2 regions of the Streptomyces showdoensis genome follow, and region 1 is predicted to be linked to the other one. Evidence: predicted binding sites of a transcription regulator. Region 1 holds the regulator's gene; the other holds the start of a gene.

Region 1 (8,949 bases):
TGTGCTCGATGTCGACCGGGCACTGCTCGACGCAGGCGCCGCAGGTGGTGCAGGACCACAGGACGTCGGGGTCGATGACGCCGTTCTCCTCGGCGGTGCCGATGAGGGGGCGCTCGGCCTCGGCCAGGGCCGCGGCGGGGACGTCCTTCAGCTGCTCCTCGGAGGCCTTCTCCTCGCCCTCCATGGTCTTGCCGCCGCCCGCGAGCAGGTACGGCGCCTTGGCGTGGGCGTGGTCGCGCAGCGACATGATGAGGAGCTTGGGGGAGAGCGGCTTGCCCGTGTTCCAGGCGGGGCACTGCGACTGGCAGCGGCCGCACTCGGTGCAGGTGGAGAAGTCGAGCAGGCCCTTCCAGGAGAACTGCTCGACCTGGGAGACGCCGTAGACGTCGTCCTCGCCCGGGTCCTCGAAGTCGATCGGCTTGCCGCCCGAGGTCATCGGCTGGAGCGCGCCGAGGGCGGTCTCGCCGGTCGCGTTGCGCTTGAACCAGATGTTCGGGAAGCCGAGGAAGCGGTGCCAGGCGACGCCCATGTTGGTGTTCAGCGAGACCACGATCATCCAGATGAACGAGGTGCTGATCTTGACCATGGCGGTGAAGTAGATCAGGTTCTGCAGGGTCGCGACGCTCAGGCCCTTGAAGGCGAGGACCAGCGGGTACGAGGCGAAGTACGCGGCCTCGTAGTGCTCCACGTGGTGGATCGCGCCCTCGAGGCCGCGCAGCACGTAGATCGCGAGGCCGATGGTGAGGATGACGTACTCGACGAAGTACGCCTGGCCCGCCTTGGAGCCGGCGAAGCGCGACTTGCGGCCGGCCCGGCCCGGGAGGCTCAGCAGTCGGATGACCATGAGCACGGCGATGCCGAGGATGGTCATGACGCCGATGAACTCGATGTACAGCTCGAACGGCAGGAAGCCGCCGATGACCGGCAGCGTCCAGTCGGCCTGGAAGAGCTGGCCGAAGGCCTGCGCCAGGGTGGGCGGCAGGGTCAGGAAGCCGACGGCGACGAACCAGTGGGCGAAGCCCACGATGCCCCAGCGGTTCATGCGCGTGTGGCCCAGGAACTCCCGGACGAGCGTCACGCTGCGCTGGTAGGGGTTGTCGGTCCGGGTGCCGGCCGGGACCGGCTGGCCGAGCTTGAAGTAGCGGACGAACTGACCGATGGCGCGAGCGAGCAGGGCAACGCCGACCACGGTCAGGGCCAGCGACACGATGATCGCGGCGAGTTGCATGAGGGGCTCCTCGGGCGGGGGGCCAGTCGGGCCTACTAAGCGGTAACTTATTCAGTCCGTGCCGAGATTACCCGCTCGCGACGCCGCACTGTAGCGGAGCTCACGGTGATCTGTGTCGCTCAGGCAACCCTTGCCGCCGGTTCCGCGTGGCGGCGGCGTCGGACTGCAGGAAGCGTACGCGCAAGGATCACCAGATCCATGCCGAGCCAGTGGTGGTCCACGTAGTGGAGGTCGAGCAGCTCGCGCTCCTCCCAGGGCAGCTCCGAGCGCCCGCTGATCTGCCACAGCCCCGTCATCCCCGGGCGTACGGAGAGCCGGCGCCGCCCGTCCCCGGTGGACTCCCGGTGTCCGGGCGTCAGCGGGCACGGTCCCACCAGGGACATCTCGCCCCGTACGACGTGCAGCAGCAGGGGCAGCGTGGCCAGCGGGCTCTTCGTGCGGAAGGTCAGCATCGTGAAGGTCCGGCCGCCCCGGCCCGCGACCGGGCGGCGGCGCAGCACTCCGCGCGTGCTGCTGGTCCCGAGGGCGACGGAGAGGGCGACGAGGGCGATCAGCGGGGAGAGGACGGCCAGCAGGGTCAGCCCGCCCGCCACGTCGACCGCGCGTTTCGCCGTCATGCACTCACACCTTCCGGCGAGAATCATGGGATATGTCCGGACTCTCTCACGGCCCACCCGTGCTTATCGGGGAATGACGCGCCCTCTGAGACCCTTCGAGTGGGGTCTTTGAGCGATGTAGAGGGCGAAGAGTTGAGTCGACCCCACTCAGGTCTGTTGACTCGGATCGGGTCCTCGTGCATCCTTGAGTCAGTTCCACTCAAGTCAGTCAGCTGGAGGAATCGAAATGGCACGTGCGGTCGGCATCGACCTGGGCACCACTAACTCCGTCGTCAGCGTTCTCGAAGGCGGCGAGCCCACCGTCATCACCAACGCCGAAGGCGCCAGGACCACGCCGTCCGTCGTCGCCTTCGCCAAGAACGGCGAGGTGCTCGTCGGCGAGGTCGCCAAGCGTCAGGCGGTCACCAACGTCGACCGGACCATCCGGTCCGTGAAGCGCCACATGGGCACCGACTGGAAGATCGAGCTGGACGGGAAGAACTTCAACCCGCAGCAGATGTCGGCGTTCATCCTGCAGAAGCTGAAGCGCGACGCCGAGGCGTACCTGGGCGAGAAGGTGACCGACGCGGTCATCACCGTCCCCGCGTACTTCAACGACTCGGAGCGCCAGGCCACCAAGGAGGCCGGTGAGATCGCGGGCCTCAACGTCCTGCGCATCGTGAACGAGCCGACCGCGGCCGCCCTGGCCTACGGCCTCGACAAGGACGACCAGACGATCCTCGTCTTCGACCTCGGTGGCGGCACCTTCGACGTGTCCCTCCTGGAGATCGGCGACGGCGTCGTCGAGGTGAAGGCCACCAACGGTGACAACCACCTCGGTGGTGACGACTGGGACCAGCGCGTCGTCGACTACCTGGTGAAGCAGTTCGCCAACGGCCACGGCGTGGACCTGTCCAAGGACAAGATGGCCCTCCAGCGTCTGCGCGAGGCCGCCGAGAAGGCCAAGATCGAGCTCTCCTCCTCCACGGAGACCACGATCAACCTGCCCTACATCACGGCCTCCGCCGAGGGCCCGCTGCACCTGGACGAGAAGCTCACCCGCGCCCAGTTCCAGCAGCTGACCGCGGACCTCCTGGACCGCTGCAAGACCCCGTTCCACAACGTCATCAAGGACGCCGGCATCGCGCTGTCCGAGATCGACCACGTGGTCCTCGTCGGCGGCTCGACCCGCATGCCGGCCGTCGCGGAGCTCGTCAAGGAGCTGACCGGCGGCAACGAGGCCAACAAGGGCGTGAACCCGGACGAGGTCGTCGCCATCGGCGCCGTCCTGCAGGCCGGTGTCCTCAAGGGCGAGGTCAAGGACGTCCTGCTCCTCGACGTGACCCCGCTGTCCCTCGGCATCGAGACCAAGGGCGGCATCATGACCAAGCTCATCGAGCGCAACACCACGATCCCGACCAAGCGGTCCGAGATCTTCACGACGGCCGAGGACAACCAGCCGTCCGTGCAGATCCAGGTCTACCAGGGCGAGCGCGAGATCGCGGCGTACAACAAGAAGCTCGGCATGTTCGAGCTGACCGGTCTCCCGCCGGCCCCGCGCGGCGTCCCGCAGATCGAGGTCGCCTTCGACATCGACGCCAACGGCATCATGCACGTGACCGCGAAGGACCTGGGCACGGGCAAGGAGCAGAAGATGACCGTCACCGGCGGCTCCTCGCTGCCGAAGGACGAGGTCAACCGGATGCGCGAGGAGGCCGAGCAGTACGCGGAGGAGGACCACCGCCGCCGCGAGGCCGCCGAGACCCGCAACCAGGGCGAGCAGCTCGTCTACCAGACCGAGAAGTTCCTCAAGGACAACGAGGACAAGGTCCCCGGTGAGGTCAAGACCGAGGTCGAGACCGCCGTCGCCGAGCTGAAGGAGAAGCTCAAGGGCGAGGACACCGCGGAGATCCGCACCGCCACCGAGAAGGTCGCGGCCGTCTCCCAGAAGCTCGGCCAGGCGATGTACGCCGACGCCCAGGCCGCCCAGGGTGCCGCCGGCGCCGAGGGTGCCCAGCAGGCCAAGGCCGACGACGACGTCGTCGACGCCGAGATCGTCGACGACGAGAAGCCGAAGGGCGGCGCTGCCTGATGTCGGAGGAGACCCCGGGCTTCGAGGAGAAGCCCGAAGTCCCCGCCGACGGCACGCCCGAGGAGCCCGAGACCGCCGCTGCCGCCGCCCCCGCCGACAAGGCGGAGGGGGCGGCCCCGGCCGGGGACGCGAGTGATGTGGCCCTGCTGGCACAGCTGGACCAGTCCCGTACGGCGCTCACCGAGCGCACGGCGGACCTCCAGCGCCTGCAGGCCGAGTACCAGAACTACCGCCGCCGCGTGGAGCGGGACCGGGTGACGGTCAAGGAGATCGCCGTGGCGAGCCTCCTGACCGAGCTGCTCCCGGTGCTCGACGACATCGGCCGGGCCCGGGACCACGGCGAGCTGCTCGGCGGCTTCAAGTCGGTCGCCGAGTCGCTGGAGACCGTCGCCGCCAAGATGGGCCTGCAGCAGTTCGGCAAGGAGGGCGAGCCCTTCGACCCGACGATCCACGAGGCCCTGATGCACTCGTACGCGCCGGACGTCACCGAGACGACCTGCGTGGCGATCCTGCAGCCGGGGTACCGGATCGGCGAGCGGACCATCAGGCCCGCCCGCGTGGCCGTCGCCGAGCCCCAGCCGGGCGCGGCCCCGGCCGGCAAGGACGAGAAGAAGGCCGACGAGGAGAGCGGTGCCCCCGAAGAGGGGTGACGCAGTGACCGTCCGGAAGGAGGGACGTCGATGAGTACGAAGGACTTCGTCGAGAAGGACTACTACAAGGTTCTCGGCGTCCCCAAGGACGCCACCGACGCCGAGATCAAGAAGGCGTACCGGAAGCTCGCCCGCGAGAACCACCCGGACGCCAACAAGGGCGACGCCAAGGCGGAGGAGCGCTTCAAGGAGATCTCCGAGGCGAACGACGTCCTCGGCGACCCCAAGAAGCGCAAGGAGTACGACGAGGCCCGCGCCCTGTTCGGCAACGGCGGCTTCCGCGCCGGCCCCGGCGGGGCGGGCGGCTCGTTCAACTTCGACCTGGGCGACCTCTTCGGCGGTGCCCAGGGCCCCGGCGGAGCCGGTGGCTTCGGGGGCGGCGGCGGTCTCGGGGACGTCTTCGGCGGTCTGTTCAACCGGGGCGCCGGCGGTGCGGGCACCCGCACGCAGCCGCGCCGCGGGCAGGACATCGAGTCCGAGGTGACGCTCAGCTTCACCGAGGCCATCGAGGGCGCGACCGTGCCGCTGCGGATGTCCAGCCAGCAGCCGTGCAAGGCGTGTTCGGGCACCGGCGACAAGAACGGCACCCCCCGGGTGTGCCCGACCTGCGTCGGCACCGGGCAGGTCTCGCGGGGCAGCGGCGGCGGCTTCTCGCTGACCGACCCGTGCGTGGACTGCAAGGGGCGCGGCCTGATCGCGGAGAACCCCTGCGAGGTCTGCAAGGGCAGCGGCCGGGCCAAGTCCTCGCGGACCATGCAGGTCCGCATCCCGGCGGGCGTGAGCGACAGCCAGAAGATCCGGCTGCGCGGCAAGGGCGCCCCGGGCGAGCGCGGCGGGCAGAACGGCGACCTGTACGTCGTCGTGCACGTCGACGCCCACCCGGTGTTCGGCCGCAGGGACGACAACCTCACCGTCACGGTGCCCGTCAGCTTCGACGAGGCGGCGCTCGGCGGCGAGGTCAGGGTGCCGACGCTGGGCGGCCCCCCCGGTCACCCTGAAGCTGCCCGCCGGCACGCCCAACGGGCGCACCATGCGGGCCCGTGGCAAGGGCGCCGTCCGCAAGGACGGCACGCGCGGCGACCTCCTCGTGACCGTGGAGATCGCGGTGCCGAAGGACCTGGACGACAAGGCCCGCGAGGCCTTGGAGACCTACCGCGAGGCCACCGCGGACGAGGACCCCAGGGCAGAGCTGTTCCAGGCCGCGAAGGGAGCTTGAGGACATGGACCGCCGCCGCAACCCGTACCAGCTGACCGACGAGACGCCGGTGTACGTCATTTCGGTGGCGGCCCAGCTCTCCGGCCTGCACCCGCAGACCCTGCGTCAGTACGACCGCCTGGGCCTGGTGTCCCCGGACCGCACCGCGGGCCGTGGGCGCCGCTACTCGGCCCGCGACATCGAGCTGCTCCGCCAGGTGCAGCAGCTGTCGCAGGACGAGGGCATCAACCTGGCCGGCATCAAGCGCATCATCGAACTGGAGAACCAGGTCGCGGCGCTGCAGAGCCGGATCGCCGAGCTGTCGACCGCGGTCGAGGGCGCGGCGGCGGCGATGCGCCAGCGCGAGGCCCAGGTCCACGCCTCGTACCGGCGCGACCTGGTGCCGTACACGGACGTCCAGCAGGCCAGTGCCCTGGTCGTCTGGCGCCCGGGCCACAAGCGCGGCGAGTAGCCCCTCGCAGCCCTCCGCGGCCTTTTCCCGGCGCCCTCAGAGCGCTCCCGAGGCCCCCTCCCCATCGGCGGAGGGGGCCTCGTCGAGCATGCCGGACTGGGCGATGAGGAAGCCGAGCTGGGCGCGGCTTCCGCTGCCGAGGGTGGCGGCGAGTTTGGCGATGTGGGCGCGGCAGGTGCGCACGTTCATGCCGAGGCGGCGGGCGATGGCCTCGTCGACGTGGCCCTCGACGAGGAGCTTGGCGATGGAGTGCTGGACGCCGCTGATGCCGTCCCTGCGCTGGGCGCCCGGGACCTGCTCGCCGAAGGGGGTGGCGCGGGCCCAGGACTGCTCGAAGACGGTCGCCAGGTACTCCACGAGGCCGGGGTGGCGCAGTTCCAGGGCGACCTGGCGGTCCTGGCGGGCCGGGATGAGGGCGACGGAGCGGTCGATGATGATGAGCCGCTCGATGCTCTCCTCCAGGGTGCGGACCTGGAGCCGGTCCATGCCGGCCCGTTCGAGGTAGACCTGCATGCCGGGGCTGTGGCGGACGGTGTGCTGGTAGAGGGTGCGCACCCGCACGCCGCGGTCGAGGAGCGGCTGGACGCGGTTGAGCGCGGTGCTGAGGGTGTGTTCGCTGCGTCCGCCGCCGGGCTGGACGGTGAGGAGCTCCTGGGAGCACTCGGCGGTGGCCCGGCCGAGGACGGCGTCGATGCGGTGGATGCCTTCGAGCACGGTGATGGCGTGGGTGGTCGAGGGGTCCTGGGCGCTGATCGCCATGAACGGCTCGAACGTGCTGGACAGGCCCATGGCCATGGCCCGGCGGTCCTGGATCTCGCGCTCCAGGGGCTGGACGAGCCGGGCGAGCGCCGCGGAGGGGGGGACGGGTCGCAGCCAGGACGGATCGTCCGGATCCGGATGCAACAGGTCGAGATCCATGAGGCAGGGTGCGGCTTCTGCCTCACTCCTGGTTATTCGTCCGATCCGCAACGCACTTGCGTACAAGTCCGTTCCGGCTGCACAGAGGTCGACATGCCCGTGAGGATGTGTCGGGTCTGTCGGTTTCTGCGGCATATGCACACCCCCCAGGATCCTGTATTTCAGGAACATGATGCATTGCCCCAGTGGTGCCAGCGCAAAGACTGAGCCATCGTCTTGTACGCGGGGGAGAGGAAACCATCAAGTGAGGTCGAAGCCGCTCATGTCCACGAAACTGCTTCGCTCGATACTTGCTTCCGTCTTCATTGGGGCGGCGGCAGTAGGAGCGCTGGCCGTCAGCGACCCGGTGTGGGACAGCACGCCCGCCAAGGTCGTCGCGGCACCGATCGACCCCGTCTGGGACTTCGCCCCGGCCGGCCAGCTCGACCCCGTGTGGGACTCCAGCCCGGCGGACGCGGACGCATGACCGTGCCCCCGGACGACCGGACCTTCCGGCGGGAGATGGCTTCGGCCTACCGGTCCGGGTGGCACTTCGTCGATCTCGTCACGGCCATCCCCCACCGTGGCGACTCGCTGATGGTCACCCTCTTCGGAGAACCGATCGTCGTGGCCCGGGAGCAGGACGAGGACGTCCGTGCCTACCGGTGCCTGCGTCGGCCCCGAGGCGCCCCGCAGCCCGTCCGCTGTGCCATCCGGTACGGCATGATCTTCGTCAACCTCGACCAGCGGGACCACCAGCTGGTCGAACCCGAGACCATCACCGCCACCCCCCGCAGTGCCTGAGCGATTCCCCCGTCGTTGTAGATCGCTCAGGTACTTCCCCCACACAGCGGCGCCATCGCGGACCTGAAACGCGATGGCGCCGTTGTGCATCTCCGGCCGGGTGCCGGGTGCCGGGTGCCGGGTGCCGGGTGCCGGGTGCCGGGTGCCGGGTGTGCCGGGTGCCGGGCGCGCCTCGCCCGCCCCGGCCGCGCCTCAGGCCCGGCCCATCGCGCGGGTCAGCGCGATCTCGATGACGACCCGGTCCGGGTTCGGGGCCGGGACCCGGCCGTAGCGCTCCGCGTAGCGGTCCACCGCGTCCGCGACCACGTCCGCCTCGGTGCGGATCACGGCGACGCCCTCCAGGGTGGCCCAGCGCCCCTTGTCGACCTGGCAGACCGCCACCTTCGCGCCCTCCGGGCCCGCCGCCAGGACGTTCGCGACCTTGCGGCTGTGCTTGTTGGTGATCACCCGCGCCAGCCCGTTCTCCGGGTCGTACGTGACGCCCACCGCCACCACGTGCGGGGTGCCGTTCGGCCGGGGGGTGGTCAGGGTGCACATGTGGTACTCGCGCCAGAAGCTGAGATACGAGTCGCCGGGGTTCCTCGGGTCAGTCGCCATGCCCGGAAACTACCTCCGCGGAGACCCTTGCCGATACCTTGAGCGGAATAGGCTCAACTTTGTGTATGTTGGATGAGGCAACACCGTCAGGCAAGGAACACAGAGCTCGCAGGAGGAGACACCGCACGTGGACGCCGAACTGACCAACAGGAGCCGGGACGCGCTGAACGCGGCGAGCAGCCGCGCCGTGTCCCAGGGGCACGCCGACCTCACCCCCGCACATGTGCTGCTGGCCCTGCTGGCAGGCACGGACAACGAGAACCTCACGGACCTGCTCGCCGCGGTCGAGGCCGACCAGGCCGCCGTGCGCTCCGGCGCGGAGCGGCTGCTCGCCGCCCTGCCCAGCGTCACCGGGTCCACGGTCGCGCCCCCGCAGCCCAGCCGCGAGCTCCTCGCGGTGATCGCCGACGCCGCCGAG
Region 2 (8,949 bases), 1.7 Mb from region 1:
ACGGACGGGGCGACCCGCTGGGTGCAGCTGTTCGGGGAGGGCGACTGGGCGGACTGCTTCGGGGTGCTCGCGAAGGAGGGGGCGCACGGCCTGCTCCAGCGGGTCCGGGCGCTGGAGGGCGCCGACGCGGAGGCGGGCGGGGTGCACCGCTGGAAGCTGCACGACGACGCGACGGCGGTGTACGCGGAGCTGTAGGGGGTCACCCCTCCGATCGCACGTTGAAGTGGTGCAGCAGCCGGGCCAGTTCGGCGACCTCGGAACGGTCCCAGTCGGCCAGCTTGCGGACGTACCGTTCGCGCCGCGCGTCCCGCACCCGCCGGAAGCGGCCCTGGCCCTCGTCCGTCAGCCGGACCAGCGAGGCGCGGCCGTCGGCGGGGTCGGGGTCGCGGGCGACCAGCCCGAGCTGTTCGAGGGCGCGCAGCTGACGGCTCATCGTGGCCTTGCCGACGCCGAAGTAGCCGGCCAGATCGGTGGCGCGCTGCGGCCCCGCGTCGTCGAGCCGCACGAAGAGGCCGTAGGCGGCGGGCTCCAGTTCGGGGTGCACTTCGCGGGCCATCTCGCCGGACTGGGCCCGGGCGCGGCGCAGGAAGACCGCCAGTTCGCGCTCCAGGGCGAGGAACTCCTGGTCCACACCACTCCCGCCCTTGGGTGCGGATTCACTCCCCGTACCGCTTCCGTGCACGTCAGCACCCCTCACGCGCTTTCCGCTCGCTGAAAGTTATTTCCGGCCGCGGCCATCGCCGCAGCTCCTCCAGTATTTCGCAGGCGTAGACCAACGGCAGCAGTCGGCCCCTCTTCCGCCGGGCGGGTCTACGTGCGTAGCGTCTCACCCAAGCGCCATCGCTGACATGTCCACTACAGGACAGGTGGACATCGCTCCCCCCACCGAGCCTTTCGGAGGCACGCAATGCGTGTGCACAGATCCGGGACGTCCCCGGCCGGCGCCGCCCTCGCGGCCCTGGCCCTCCTCCTCCCCCTCGCCCTCGGCGCCCTCGCCACCCCCGCCGCCGCCCAGGACCCGGGCGGCGCCCGGCAGACACCCGCCCGCGGCTCCGCGTACATGGGCATGGGCGTGGCCGCGCACGACGGCCGGGGCGCCGAGCCCGCCGGCCTCGCGGTCCAGGCCGTCCAGACCGAGGGCGTGGACGTGTCCAGCCACAACGGCAACGTGGCCTGGTCGACCCTGTGGAACAGCGGGGTGAAGTGGGCCTACGTGAAGGCGACGGAGGGCACGTACTACAAGAACACCTCGTTCACCCAGCAGTACAACGGCTCGTACAACGTGGGCATGATCCGCGGCACGTACCACTTCGCGACGCCCGACACGACGTCGGGCGCGGCCCAGGCCGACTACTTCGTGAACAACGGCGGCGGCTGGTCCGGGGACGGCAGGACGCTGCCGGGCGCGCTGGACATCGAGTGGAACCCGTACGGCGCGACCTGCTACGGCAAGACGCAGGCCGGGATGGTCGCCTGGATCAAGGACTTCCTCGACCGGTACAAGTACCGCACCGGCCGGGACGCGGTGATCTACACGGCGACGAGCTGGTGGACCCAGTGCACCGGCAACTACGGCGGCTTCGCCTCGACCAACCCGCTGTGGATCGCGCGGTACGCCGCGGAGGTCGGCACCCTGCCGGCCGGCTGGGGCTACTACACGATGTGGCAGTACACCTCGTCCGGCCCCACGGTCGGCGACCACAACCACTTCAACGGGGACTACTCGCGGGTGCAGGCGCTCGCGAACGGCTGACCGGTGCGGCGCGGCGGGCCTCCCGGGTGTGCGGCGGCGCACCCGGGAGGCCCGCCCCCTTCGTGCGCACACCCCCGCGTCCCGGCTTTCTCGGACGCACCCCTTGCCCATTGGTATGGACCAATGCGACCCTCGGGGAGCCGCGGGCGAGCCGCAACTCGCCCGCACCGTGCGCACGTTGCTCGTCCCGTACTCCCCCACGCACGAGAGAGAGCTCCGCCATGCCCCGCATCACGACCTCCCGCTCCCGCCGCGCCGCCGCCGCGACCGCACTGACCGCCGCCGTGCTCGTCCCCCTCACGCCCGGCGCCGCGAGCGCCCACGGTGCCGTGTTCAACCCGGTCAGCAGGATCGCCGCCTGTTACGCCGAGGGCCCCGAGGCCCCCAAGTCGCAGGTGTGCAAGGACCTCGTCGCCGACTCCGGCACCCAGCCGCTCTACGACTGGAACGAGGTCAACATCGCCAACGCCGACGGGCAGCACAAGGCGCTGATCCCGGACGGCAAGCTCTGCTCGGCCAACCGCGCGAAGTACCGCGCCCTGGACTGGGCCCGCACCGACTGGCCGGCCACCGCCGTCGCCCCCGGCGCCTTCGGCTTCAAGATCCGTGCCACGGCGGCGCACTCCGGCACGATGACGATGTACATCACCAAGCCGGCCTTCGACCCCACCCAGCCGCTGAAGTGGTCCGACCTCGACACCACCCCGGTCGCCGTCTACAACACCACCCGCACGGCCACCGACGGCTACTACGCCTTCAACGGCACCCTCCCCGCGCGCTCCGGCCGCCACATCGTCTACATGGTGTGGCAGCGCAACGACAGCCCCGAGGCCTTCTACAGCTGCTCGGACGTCACCTTCGGCACCGGTGGCGCCGCCGCCGTCGCCGCGAAGGCCGAGGTCCCGACCGAGGCCGAGCTCGCCGCGGGCGCCCAGCTCTCCACCGTGAGCCACAAGGGCCACGGCGGCGACGAGCAGCCCCCCGCCCTCTCCGCCGAGACCGCCGAGACCCCCGCCTCGCCGCTTCCGCTCGCCCTCGCGGGCGCCGGCGCGCTCGCCGCCTTCGGCGCGGGCAGCATCCTGCTGGCGCGGCGCCGCAACGAGTCCTGAGCACCGCCCCCGGAGGTCCCGCCCGGCGCGCCGCCGCACCGCTCCCGGCCGGCGTGCGCGCCGGGCGGGAGCTACCCCCGCCCGGCCCGGGCCGGGAAGAGGGCGGCGAGCCGGGGCATCCCCGCCTCGTCCAGGGGCTCCTCCCGCGGCGGCGCCTCCGGGTCCGGGGCCTCCTCGCCCTGGGCGGCGTCGAGCGCGTCGAAGAAGGCCTCCCCCTCGTCGGCCACCCCCGTCAGGTCCTCGTAGGCGTCCGCCGCCACGTAGTCCAGCGCCTCCAGGTCGGGCCACTCCTCCGCCTCGCACCAGGAATCCCGGCTCCGCCCCGCGAGCCGGAGCACCTCGGGCACCCCGGCCAGTCCGTCGGGCGACACGAGGGCCTCCTCGAACACCTCGCGCCCCAGACCCACCAGCCACAGCCGGAAGTAGTGGAAGCCGTCGTCGGAGCACCGGCCGCCCAGGATCCGCTCGGCCGCCGACCACAGGTCGGCCCGGTAGGACCGGTCGCAGGCCGCCTCCAGCTCCACCTGGAACGCCACGCACTCCTGCGCCGGCCCCCGCGCCAGCTCCCCCCGCAGCCACTGCAGCCGGTCGTCCCGCGACCCCGGCCGGTGCCGCAGCTCCCCCATCAGCGCCCAGAAGGCCTTCTCGTCCATGCCCGCCGCATCGCAGCCGCCACTGACAACGCCGGTGGGGCGCCCTCCCCTTGGGAGTGCGCCCCACCGGCGTACCGCGGGTCCGGGCGTCAGGCCGCCGCGCCCACCGCGACCTGGGCCGGGGCGAGGGCGATCTCCAGGACCTGCCGGACGTCCGTCACCGGGTGGACCTCCAGCTTCTCCAGGATCTCGGCCGGGACGTCGTCCAGGTCGGCCTCGTTCCGCTTGGGGATCACGACCGTCGTGATGCCCGCCCGGTGCGCGGCGAGGAGCTTCTGCTTCAGGCCGCCGATCGGGAGCACCCGGCCGGTCAGGGACACCTCGCCGGTCATCGCGACGTCCGTGCGGACCAGCCGGCCCGACAGGAGCGAGGCGAGGGCGGTGGTCATCGTGATGCCCGCGCTCGGACCGTCCTTCGGGACCGCGCCCGCCGGGAAGTGGATGTGCACGCCGCGGTCCTTGAGACCGGTGACGGGCAGCTCCAGCTCCGCGCCGTGCGAGCGGAGGAAGGAGAGCGCGATCTGCGCGGACTCCTTCATCACGTCGCCCAGCTGGCCGGTGAGGGTGAGCCCGGCCGCGCCCGTCTCCGGGTCGGCGAGCGAGGCCTCGACGAAGAGCACGTCGCCGCCCGCGCCGGTCACGGCGAGACCGGTCGCGACCCCGGGCACCGAGGTCCGGCGCTCGGCCGGGTCCTGGGCCGACTCGGGCACGTGGTGCGGGCGCCCGATGAGGCCGCGCAGCTCGTCCGGGCCGACGGTGAACGGCAGCTCCCGGTCGCCCAGTTCGTGCTGGGCGGCCACCTTGCGCAGCAGCCGCGCGATGGACCGCTCCAGGGTGCGGACGCCCGCCTCCCGGGTGTACTCGCCGGCGAGCCTGCGCAGCGCCGCCTCCTCCAGCACGACCTCGCCCGGCTCCAGGCCGGCCTTCTCCAGCTGCCGGGGCAGCAGGTGGTCGCGGGCGATGACGACCTTCTCGTCCTCGGTGTAGCCGTCGAGCCGGACGAGCTCCATGCGGTCGAGCAGCGCCTCGGGGATGGCTTCGAGGACGTTGGCGGTGGCCAGGAACACCACGTCCGACAGGTCGAGTTCGACCTCCAGGTAGTGGTCCCGGAAGGTGTGGTTCTGCGCGGGGTCGAGGACTTCGAGGAGGGCCGCCGCCGGGTCGCCCCGGTAGTCGGATCCGACCTTGTCGATCTCGTCGAGCAGGACCACCGGGTTCATGGACCCGGCCTCCTTGATGGCGCGGACCACCCGGCCTGGCAGGGCGCCCACGTACGTGCGCCGGTGGCCGCGGATCTCGGCCTCGTCGCGCACGCCGCCGAGGGCGACCCGCACGAACGTGCGCCCCATCGCGTGGGCGACGGACTCGCCGAGCGAGGTCTTGCCGACGCCGGGCGGCCCGACGAGCGCGAGCACGGCACCGCCGCGTCGCCCGCCGACCACGCCGAGCCCGCGCTCGGCGCGCCGCTTGCGCACCGCCAGGTACTCGGTGATCCGCTCCTTCACGTCCTCCAGGCCGGCGTGCTCGGCGTCGAGGACGGCCTTGGCGCCCTGGATGTCGTACGCGTCCTCCGTCCGCTCGTTCCACGGCAGTTCGAGGACCGTGTCGAGCCAGGTCCTGATCCAGGAACCCTCGGGCGACTGGTCGCTGGAGCGCTCCAGCTTCTCGACCTCCTTGAGGGCGGCCTCCCGCACCTTCTCCGGCAGCTCGGCGGCCTCCACGCGCGCCCGGTAGTCGTCGGACTCGTCGGCCCCGTTCCCGTTCCCGGCGGTCTCGCCGTTGAGCTCGCGCAGCTCCTTGCGCACGGCTTCGAGCTGGCGGCGCAGCAGGAACTCGCGCTGCTGCCTGTCGACGCCCTCCTGGACGTCCTTGGCGATGGTCTCGGCGACGTCCTGCTCGGCCAGGTGCTCGCGCAGCTGCGCGGTGGCCAGCTTCAGGCGGGCGACCGGGTCGGCGGTCTCCAGGAGCGCGACCTTCTGCTCGACGGTGAGGAAGGGCGAGTAGCCGGAGTTGTCGGCGAGGGCGCCGACGCCGTCGATCTGCTGGACGCGGTCGACGACCTGCCAGGCGCCGCGCTTCTTGAGCCAGCTGGTGGCCAGCGCCTTGTACTCCTTGACCAGTTCGGTCACGGAGCCGGGCAGCGGATCGGGCAGGGTCTCCTCGACGGCGGTTCCCTCGACCCACAGGGCCCCGCCGGGCCCGGTCGTGCCGGCGCCGATGCGGACCCGGCCGCGGCCGCGGATGAGCGCGCCGGGGTCGCCGTCGGACAGCCGCCCGACCTGCTCGACCGTGCCGAGCACACCGGTCCCGGCGTAGGTGCCGTCCACCCGGGGCACGAGCAGCACCCGCGGCTTGCCCGTGCCACCGCGTGCGGCGGCCTGGGCGGCCTCGACGGCGGCCCGGACGTCGTTGTCGGACAGGTCCAGCGGCACCACCATTCCGGGCAGCACGACCTCGTCGTCGAGCGGCAGCACAGGCAGAGTGAGCGGCACGGACGCCATGGACTCAGAAGCCATGATCTCCCCTTCGGCAGTCAAGTTGAGCTATGTGGACTCAATGCACGTGAGCCGAGGAATGTTCCCCGCCGCGCGTTCGCTCTGAGCGATCACCCCCGCACGCTCTCTGCGCAGCGGCTGTAATACCCCCATGAACACTGCATCCATTACTTCTGCCTGGGTGGCCGGCTGGACCGTCTCCCGCGGCACCCCGCCCGCCGTCGTCGAACCCTGGGGCTACCGGATCCACGTGGGCCTCCCCCGGCACCCCTTCCGGCACGTGCTGCCACACCCGGACGCGGCCTCCGTGGGCAGGCTGTGCGCCGCGATCACCGAGCCGTACGCGTGGCTCAAGGTGATGGCGACGCCCGAGGAGGTGGCGCCGTGGATCACGGAGGGCTGGACGATCCCCGACGACCCGGGGTTCATGATGACCAAGAAGCTGGACCCGGCGGCCCGCCCCGCGCCCCCGGACGGCTACGCCCGGACGACGGAGACCGACGAGGGCGTGATCCGGGTCCGGATCCTCGCCCCGGACGGCACCCTCGCCGCCCGCGGGCAGATCGCGCCGACCGGGGAGACGGCCGTCGCCGACCAGATCGAGACGGACCCCGCCCACCGCCGCCGCGGCCTCGGCGCCAACGTCATGCGCACCCTGGAGGCGGCGGCCGCGCAGGCGGGCGCGGAGACCGGCGTCCTGGCGGCGACCACCGACGGGATGGCCCTGTACGACTCGCTCGACTGGTACTACCGGGGGCCGCTGACCGGCATCGTGCGCGCGGCTTGAGCCGTTCCGGCTGCACGGCACCGGGAGAGGGGGCATGCTCGCTGCATGCAGAGCGGAAAGAGGTACGGGGCCGCGGCCCTGCTGGCCGCGGTGGTGACCGTGACGGGCTGCGGCCAGGCCCCCGCGACCCCCGCCGACGCCCCGGCGACCGCGTCACCGACCGCCGGCACCCGGGAGCCCGCCCCCCAGGAGGTCCTGGTCGAGGTGGTGGTCAACGGCGGCTTCGCCGGCGTCTCGAACAAGCTGGTCGTGCACTACGACGGCACGTACACCACCCGCACCGGAACCGAGGCCCCGAAGAGCGGGCGGATGACCCCCGCCGAGGTCGCCGAGCTGCGCGCCGCGCTGGAGGACCCGGCCTACGCGAAGGTCCCGGCCCGGCCGAGCGGGAGCCCGATCGCCGACGGGTTCACGTACGCCGTCACGCACGCCCACCGGCTGGTGATCGCGGGCGACGGCGAACGCCCGCCGGCCCTGGACCGCGTCTTCAAGGCCCTCCCCGAGGGCGGCCCGCCGACGGGGCGCTAGGCCGCGCCTTTCGGCTCGTGCCGGGCCCGCCGGGGAACCCTCAGGCCCGGATCTCCTCGTACTGGCGGCGCAGGAAGTCCCGCACCCGCCCCGGCATGTCCAGCGCCCCGGGGTCGAGGGCCCACTGGATCTGGAGCCCGTCCATGACGGCGAGCTGCTCCCTGCCGACGGCCTCGCAGTCGATGCCCGTCCGCAGCTCGCCGCGCTCGACGGCGCGCTCCAGGAGGTCGACGGTGTGGCGGAGGATGCGGGCGTACCGCTCCTTGAAGTACTCGTGGGCGGGGTGTCCGAGGTTGCCGGACTCGCCGACCAGCACGTTGAACATCCGCACGATGCCGGGCCGCCGGGTGTTGTCCTCGATCAGCGCCACCAGGGTGTCGAGGTACCCGGCGTAGGACGCGGGCTCCTCGCTGAAGAGCCGCTCGACGTCGTGCTCCTCGCTCTGCGCGAGCACGGAGAGCAGCAGGTCCTCCTTGCTGCGGAAGTGGTGGAGCAGCCCGCCCTGGGTGATGCCGCAGTCGTTGGCGATCCGGGCCAGCGAGGAGGCGTGGAAGCCCCACCGGCCGAAGTGCTCGACGGCGGTGTCCAGGATCTTCCGGCGCCGCGCGTCACCGACCGCGTAACTGCCCCGACCTGCACTTCTACGGGCCGCTCGCCCCTCGCTCTCCGGCATGGCCACACCCTAACGAAGCCCCGGACGCACCCCACCCGCCCTGTGACCCACGCCACATCACACAAACCTAGTAGGTACTCGGTTTTGGCGCTTAGCCTGACGGTCCGATCAGAGACGTCAGAGCAGGTACGGACATGCACCCCTACCAGGACCCCACCCGCCCGGTCGCCGAGCGCGTCGAGGACCTCCTCTCCCGCATGACCCTGGAGGAGAAGGCCGGACAGCTCTTCCACTCCATGCTGATGATGAATCCGGACGGCACCCCGGTGACCGAGACCGACGGCTCGATGCTGCCGTTCACCACCCCGGAGCTCATCGAGGGCCGCGGGCTCACCCACTTCAACCTGCTCGGCACCCACGGCGCCCGCGAGATGGCCCTGTGGCACAACGCGATCCAGGAGATGGCCGCCGCCACGCGCCTCGGCATCCCGGTCTCGCTCTCCACGGACCCCCGGCACGCCTTCACCGACAACATCGGCGCGTCCTTCAACTCCGGCGCCTTCTCCGCCTGGCCCGAGGCCCTCGGCCTCGCCGCCGTCCGCGACCCGGAGCTGGTCTTCCGCTTCGCCGACACCGTGCGCCGCGAGTACCTCTCGGTCGGCTTCCGCACGGCGCTCCACCCGCAGATCGACCTCGCCACCGAGCCCCGCTGGTCCCGCCAGTCCGGCACCTTCGGCTCCGACGCGGCCCTCACCGGCGAACTCGTCCGCGCCTACGTCCTCGGCCTCCAGGGCGAGGAGCTGGGCCCGGACTCGGTCGCGGCGATGGTCAAGCACTTCCCGGGCGGCGGCCCGCAGAAGGACGGCGAGGACCCGCACTTCGCGCACGGCAAGGAGCAGGTCTACCCGGGCGGCCTGCGCGACCTGCACCTGGAGCCCTTCAAGGCCGCCATCGCCGCCGGCTGCTCGCAGATGATGCCGTACTACGGCCAGCCCGTCGGCACCGACTGGG

Evidence for each region. The regulator HspR, encoded in region 1, represses chaperone genes until heat shock. The targets are predictions, from matches to a motif close to TTGAGNNNNNNNNNCTCAA.
Region 2: lon (endopeptidase La) is a predicted target of HspR. The motif match lies at 6,054-6,072, and genes of this name have one in related genera.

The regions. Positions count from the first base shown of each region.
Region 1 is NZ_BAAAXG010000026.1:1,853,548-1,862,496, forward strand. Features, by position in the region: gene ABD981_RS21445 (heterodisulfide reductase-related iron-sulfur binding cluster) at 1-1,228, opposite strand, end outside; gene ABD981_RS21450 (sugar transferase) at 1,348-1,845, opposite strand; gene dnaK (molecular chaperone DnaK) at 2,072-3,916, shown strand; gene grpE (nucleotide exchange factor GrpE) at 3,916-4,566, shown strand; partial or broken gene dnaJ (molecular chaperone DnaJ) at 4,597-5,782, shown strand; gene ABD981_RS21470 (heat shock protein transcriptional repressor HspR) at 5,787-6,233, shown strand; gene ABD981_RS21475 (helix-turn-helix transcriptional regulator) at 6,270-7,286, opposite strand; gene ABD981_RS21480 (hypothetical protein) at 7,414-7,617, shown strand; gene ABD981_RS21485 (Rieske (2Fe-2S) protein) at 7,614-7,934, shown strand; gene ABD981_RS21490 (pyridoxamine 5'-phosphate oxidase family protein) at 8,127-8,531, opposite strand; gene clpB (ATP-dependent chaperone ClpB) at 8,659-8,949, shown strand, end outside.
Region 2 is NZ_BAAAXG010000026.1:183,369-192,317, forward strand. Features, by position in the region: gene ABD981_RS13360 (protein phosphatase 2C domain-containing protein) at 1-195, shown strand, start outside; gene ABD981_RS13365 (MarR family winged helix-turn-helix transcriptional regulator) at 200-682, opposite strand; gene ABD981_RS13370 (lysozyme) at 908-1,753, shown strand; gene ABD981_RS13375 (lytic polysaccharide monooxygenase auxiliary activity family 9 protein) at 1,975-2,862, shown strand; gene ABD981_RS13380 (DUF4240 domain-containing protein) at 2,934-3,515, opposite strand; gene lon (endopeptidase La) at 3,605-6,031, opposite strand; gene ABD981_RS13390 (GNAT family N-acetyltransferase) at 6,162-6,797, shown strand; gene ABD981_RS13395 (hypothetical protein) at 6,843-7,325, shown strand; gene ABD981_RS13400 (TetR/AcrR family transcriptional regulator) at 7,366-7,998, opposite strand; gene ABD981_RS13405 (glycoside hydrolase family 3 protein) at 8,133-8,949, shown strand, end outside.